Linked DNA regions of Marinoscillum sp. 108. The protein of the gene in region 1 interacts with the protein of each later gene in a pairwise test. Links are inferred from orthologs where the notes say so. Each region holds a gene or a part of one and is shown in the gene's direction. Other genes may lie near its edges.

Evidence for each region.
Region 2: the proteins of lysA (region 1) and GV030_RS19580 interact in binary tests that used the Escherichia coli proteins (3 or more experiments, as listed by UniProt). The link is inferred for Marinoscillum sp. 108 from one-to-one orthologs.

What each region holds. Positions count from the first base shown.
Region 1 is NZ_LR734808.1:599,580-602,795, forward strand. What follows is about bases 32-2,913. They hold lysA (diaminopimelate decarboxylase), read left to right. Parts: upstream 32-843; coding sequence 844-1,983; downstream 1,984-2,913. Other genes in these bases: GV030_RS02505 (DUF3108 domain-containing protein), read left to right, coding at 32-207; GV030_RS02510 (lipopolysaccharide assembly protein LapB), read left to right, coding at 240-830; GV030_RS02520 (Na+/H+ antiporter NhaC family protein), read right to left, coding at 1,985-2,913. Also shown: more of GV030_RS02505, read left to right, coding at 1-31; more of GV030_RS02520, read right to left, coding at 2,914-3,216. UniProt on the Escherichia coli protein: Specifically catalyzes the decarboxylation of meso-diaminopimelate (meso-DAP) to L-lysine. Is not active against the DD- or LL-isomers of diaminopimelate.
Region 2 is NZ_LR734817.1:485,309-488,641, forward strand. Bases 272-3,270 are described here. They hold GV030_RS19580 (response regulator transcription factor), read left to right. Parts: upstream 272-1,421; coding sequence 1,422-2,120; downstream 2,121-3,270. Other genes in these bases: GV030_RS19575 (cell wall metabolism sensor histidine kinase WalK), read left to right, coding at 272-1,444; GV030_RS19585 (hypothetical protein), read left to right, coding at 2,219-2,566; GV030_RS19590 (superoxide dismutase family protein), read left to right, coding at 2,559-3,146. In the rest of the region: more of GV030_RS19575, read left to right, coding at 1-271. UniProt on the Escherichia coli protein: Response regulator member of the two-component regulatory system CpxA/CpxR which responds to envelope stress response by activating expression of downstream genes including cpxP, degP, dsbA and ppiA.

The sequences.
Region 1 (3,216 bases):
TCCAAGGTGGGGCTTTTACAGGCCTATAAGGTGAATTTTCTGGTGCCGCCGAGCGATATTTTCCCAAATGAACAAGGGATAGTGGCCTGGATTTCTGCAGATACCAATCATTTGCCCCTCAGAATTGAAGCCGAGATGTTTTTTGGCAAAGCATATTGTGACCTTACGGGTTATAGAAATATAAAATATGGGCCTGATTATCAATAGTCAGTTCTATATTTGCCAGCTAAACATGTGTTATGAGATTTTTGGTGTTCATGCTTATCACTTTTTTTCTAACGAGCTGCGGTGGAGAAACTTCCAGTAGCGGTGATAGGCTATATGGGAGAGGGGAGTTTGAGCAGGCCATTGAAGAATACACCAAGGCATTAGAGACCAATCCTTCTGCCATTAATCACCTCTATAATAGAGGGCGTGCCTATGAAGAAATCGGTAAGCTGGATTTGGCTGAGCAGGATTTTCTTCAGGTACTTAGCCTGGACAATCAGAACCTGAATGCCAACCTGAGCTTGTCAAAGCTGTACTATTCTAAAAAGGCCTATAACAAAGCTGTGATTTTTGCGGATAAGGCCTTGGAGCTCAATGAAAATTCTGCTCAGGGACATTTTTTGGTAGCCAGGGCAAAGCATCAGCTGGGGTATGTGGACAGCGCCATGGAGTCTTACACGCTGGCCATCAATATCAACGCAGAGTATGGTGAGGCTTATCTCTACAGAGGAGCACTCAAAATCCATAAGAAGCAGTCCAAGTCTGCTTGTGATGACATACGCAGAGCTGTTAACCTCGACGTTCCTGAGGCTAAAGCCATCCTTAAAAAGTACTGTAAATAAACTTAAGAGACCTTTGAAAAATTTGCGCTCTTTTTTCTCAGCGAGAGAAACGCCATTCTATTATTACGATCTCGAACTACTAGATGCTACCCTGAAGGCCCTTTCTTCAGCCAATAGGTATGGATACCATGTACACTATGCATTGAAAGCTAATAATAATACACCCATTCTGGAGCGAATAAAAAAGGCCGGCTTGGGCGTGGATTGTGTAAGTGGCAACGAGGTTAAAATAGGCCTGGAGCATGGTTTTAAATCAAGTAACATTGTTTTGGCCGGAGTGGGCAAAACGGATAAGGAAATCGGTTATGCGATTGATCAAAATATCTTCTCCTTCAATGTAGAATCCATCCAGGAGCTGGAGGTGATCGATGAGATCGCCGGAAAGAAGGGAAAGAAAGCTAATGTATCCATTCGCATCAACCCGGCAATAGAGGCAGGCACGCACCACTATATTACCACTGGTGCCAAGGGAAATAAATTTGGGATTTCCGGAGAGCAATTGCTGGAATCATTGGATTTACTTAAATCCCTATCGAATGTTCATTTCATTGGGTTGCATTACCATATTGGTAGCCAGATTACCGATCTGAATCGGTTTAAAAATCTCTGCGAACGGGTTAATCACCTACAAAAGGAACTTCTGAATGCCGGTTTTTCACTTCCACACCTGAATGTTGGCGGGGGGCTCGGGATTGATTATGAGAATCCTCAGGAGCATCCAATACCGGATTTTGAGTCCTATTTCCGGGTGTTTCATGAGCACTTAACGTTGCTCCCCGATCAGGAGGTGCATTTCGAGTTGGGGCGATCCATTGTAGGGCAGTGTGGTACGTTGGTTACCAGAGCACTTTACCTCAAGGAAAGCGATCATTCAAACTTCCTGATACTGGATGCGGGCATGACTGATCTGATGCGACCAGCACTTTACCAGGCTAGCCATAAAATTGTGAGTCTCTCTGAAGCTCAAAACACCAGACAATATGATGTGGTAGGACCCATTTGTGAATCGTCAGATGCTTTCGGGAAGGCCATCACGCTGCCAGAAACCAAACGTGGAGATATCCTGATGATCTGTTCGGCAGGTGCCTATGGTGAAACCATGAAAAACAGCTACAACGCGCGTGACCTGGCGCCGGCTTATTATTCAGAGTAATTTAAGCAACCAAAAAACCGATGATCAGATACATTACTACGGACAACCCTCCAGTGAAGAGGGCGTAGGGTAGCTGCGTCTGTACATGCTCTATGTGATCTGATCCAGAGGCCATGGAGGAGATGAGTGTGGTGTCTGAGATAGGTGAACAGTGGTCTCCAAATACACCACCACCCAGTACAGCTGCCACGGCCAGGTAGATGTTCAGGTCGATGGCCTGAGCCAGAGGTACAGCGATTGAAATCATGATTGCAAAAGTGCCCCAGGAGGTACCTGTGCTGAATGCAATAAAACAGCTTGTGAGGAATATAATAGCCGGAGCGAGCGAGGGTGAAAGCCAGGAGGAGGTGACCGAAGCCACATACACGCCTGTGCCAAGTTCTTTGCAGAGCGTGCCAATAGCAAATGCGAGTACCATGAGGATGGCCATAGAGAGCATTTCTTTCATTCCGGTCATGCTTTCTTCTATGAAGTTTCCAAGACTAATTTTCTTTTGGAAGCCATAAAATACTCCGGCAAAAACTACTGCGGAGATCACAGCATACAATACGGCCGCAGAACCCGAGGCATTGGCTATGGCATCCCAGGTTTTAGTGCCAAAAGAACCAGACGTCTCAGCTGACCAGCCGGTATAAATGAGAAACAGAGGCATGGAAATGATCATGATTCCAAGAGGAAGAAGCATGTTTCGCGCTTTTCCCTCCGGTAGCTCTTCCTGATTTGAAGGAGTATCAACAGTGTTCTGCTCAAACCTTTTCATCGGTCCATAGCTTTTATTGGTGGCTGCCAGGAAAAATACCAGCGCCAATGTAAGTATTGGGTAGAAATTGAAAGGAATGGAGTAAAGAAGCGTTTTAAATGGAGCCACTCCCTCATATACCGACAGTAAACCTATGATGTAGGCGCCCCAGGCATTCAGCGGAAACAGGATGCAGGAAGGGGCCGAACTGCTATCTGCCAGGTAGGCCAGTTTTTGTCTGGAAATATTAAACTTGTCGAAAAGTGATTGAAAGACCGTACCCACGGTCAGGATAGAAATATTGGATTCTATAAAGATAAAAAAACCAGTAAGTCCTGCAGCCACTTGTAGTTTTGATTTCGGGTTTTTGCTTTTCAAAATGGACTTCTGAATTCTTCCAACGAAACCGTTGATGCCACCCGAGTAGCGAATCAGCTGAATGAGGGCTCCAATCAGCAACGTGAACAGGACGGTGCGTGTGTTTCCTGCGCTTT
Region 2 (3,333 bases), on another replicon or contig:
GTATCATGAACAACTCAATGCCATTATTTTTTCCGTAAATCAGTTTTCTGATGATAATCTCAGCAGCATTCTGAATAAACTGGAAGACAACCTGAGTGACTCTCTCACCCTCTCTGATGCCGAGCCTTTTCTGGCATTCAGTAATTTCAATGTGCTACTCCTTAAAGCTGCAGATTCCTCTCAGGCCAGGGCTGTGGTATTAAATGACCGACTCAAACCAAGAAACTGGCTGGCACTGCAAGACTCCCTGCTAGCCGCCAATCCCGAACTGAGTGAGCAGCTCCTGAGGTACAAAGCTGGAGGTTACCGCAAAATAGAACCCATAGGCACCATTAGGCTTGATGGTGAAAACCAACAGATCATCCGGGCAGTGCTCGATACTAAAATGGGCGAAATCCAGCTCACGGGTCTCCTCAGCATTGAAGGCTTTGCCAATAATGTACTGGCTCCAAAACTCCAGCAAATAGCAGAGGGTGAGCTGGTCATCACTCTGGGTTATTCGGCCACCAACCAACTCGTTTACCTGACCGACTCTCTCACCAATGATGTCATCCTTCGGAAAAGCATGTGGCTATTTCCTGACCTGGAAGTAGGGATCAGCTCCAGTAGCAAAACAGTGAAAGAACTGGTGGAAGAGCGAATGTATTATAATCTCGGCTCCTCTCTCCTGCTCATTTCCCTGCTCATCTTTGGCTTCAGTCTCGTGGTAAGAAACTTCAGAAGGGAAATGCACCTGGCTCAGACCAAGTCTGATTTTGTGTCCAACGTTTCGCACGAACTCCGAACACCGCTCTCACTCATCAGTATGTTTGCCGAAACTTTGTTTTTGGATCGGGTGCCCAGCCAGGCAAAGCGCAAAGAATACGAAGAAATCATTCTCAAGGAAACCAATCGTCTGACCAATATTGTCAATAAGATCCTGAACTTCTCGCAGATAGAAGCCAACAAACGCACTTACACCCCCACCCGCACTGACATCAATGAACTGCTTCGGGAGGTCATCCACGACTATGCCTATCACATCGAAAAAAACGGATTCACGCATAGTTGTGAACTCACAGAACCCCTTCCTCAACCCCTTGTGGACCGGGAGGGCCTATATGAGGCATTGGTCAACCTGGTGGACAATGCCATCAAATACAGTGACCAGGAAAAAAACCTGGTATTCAGAACTGGTCAAAAGGGCAATGCCGTGTACCTGGAGGTGGAAGACAAGGGCATCGGTATTGCCACAGACAAGGTGAAGCAGATCTTTGAGAAGTTCTACCGGGTGACGGACGGCAATGTGTACACCACACAGGGCGCCGGGCTTGGACTGGCATTGGTGAGCCACATCATGGATGCGCACAATGGGGACGTTGAGGTGGAGAGCACCCTCGGAAAAGGCAGTACGTTTAGATTAGTATTTTATCTTGAAAATCATGGCGAAAATATTAGTAGTTGAGGATGAACCCAACCTCCGGATTGGCCTAAAGGACAATCTGGAGTATGAACAATTTGAGGTAGTATTGGCCCGAGATGGCGTGGAAGCACTCCATCATCTGGACGGAGACCTTTTTGATCTCATTTTACTGGATGTGATGATGCCCAAAATGTCTGGTTTTGATGTGTGTAAAACAGCCAGAAAAAACGGTGTAGTGACCCCCATCATCTTTCTGACAGCCAAGGGAGAAGAGATAGACAAAGTGCTGGGCCTGGAATTGGGTGCGGATGACTATATCACCAAACCTTTCAGCATCAGAGAATTAATTGCCAGGGTGAAGGCCGTATTGCGCCGTGCACCGGGTGCCGTCAGTCCGGAAAAGGAAGCAATCCCTGAACAGCTACAGATTGGATGCCTCACCGTAGACTTCACCCACTATGAAGCCCGGCACACGACTCAGGGTCAGATGAAAATGTCACATAAGGAATACGAGGTACTTCTCTATCTCTACCAACACAAGAATGAAATCGTAAGCAGGTACCAGCTTCTGGAAGATGTCTGGGGGTATGACACCCAGCCCACCACACGCACGGTAGATAACTTTATTTTGAAATTAAGACAGAAAATAGAACTCAACCCGAATGACCCCAAACACATTCTGACCGTGCACGGAGCAGGTTACAAAATGCTTGTTTGAGATGAATCTGATTCTATTTTGTAAAAAAACAAAAATGTTGAAGTGGGGAACTTTTGATTTTATAAAACGTCTATTACCTTTCGACCAAAATTCGAACAATGCAACCTTCTAAACCACGTGTAATTAAAGACTTTGAAAAGTTGGATGAGAATCTGCAGGAGCAGATCAAGCTGGCCTATCCCTATGGTTTTTACGATTCTTTGATACATTTCTACAATAAGGACGGTAAGAAGGTATCGGCTTTGCCCTTTGAAACCGACGACAGGTATTACATGGTGCGCATGACCGTGGCAGAAGCCAAAGCAATCATCGAAGACGATGAGGATTTTGATGACGATGGTAACCTTAAAGACGAGATCAAGGACGACTATGAGAGCAAATACTCAGATGTGAGCTACATGAGTGACTACATTTCTGATGATGAGCCCACAGATGACGATGATTAAATTCATCCCGTTGATCACGTTACTTTTGCTGCTCGTCAGCTGCAAAGAAGATACCCAGACACCAGATCAGCCTGACACAACAGCGACAGCTTATTTATATGGTATGCTCTCTGTCACCGACTCTACCTATCTGATCGGTGAAGCGCCCTATGGACAAGCGACTTTCAGCCAGAAAGACAGTGTGGTCACCATCACTATAGCGCTGGAGCACTTTCCCCCCAACACCATTCATGCAGTACACCTACATCAGGGTGGCTGCGAAATGCCAGGCATGCACTGGAATCTTGGAGAACCCATGACCACCCGATTCTGTAATGAAACCAGCCTAGGCATCCCCTGGGCCAAACCCATGGCCGGCGATGTGGGTAATGTGAGCGTCGGCTATGATGGATCCGGGGTTTTCACCATCAAAACCGATCTTTGGAGACTGGGTAGCCAGGACCATCGAGACATCCTTGGGTTGTCCATCATTATCCATGAAGCTTATGAGGATTTTATCACCGAGTGCGATCCTTCACACACCCATAATCACACACATCCAAACGCCAAAGTGGCTTGCGGAATCATCACCCTGGACTGACAGCAGCCCCCCATCCTCTTATATCCCTTTTTAACCATCAAATATTCAGATTAATAAAAAACAAACGATATCATATTCAATATTCGCAACGTTTATCTACTTTTACTGAACATATATATACAAAACGGTGACATTTCGTGACAATCGTTGACTGAAGAGTGACAAACTTGGCTGGATTAGCCCGTAT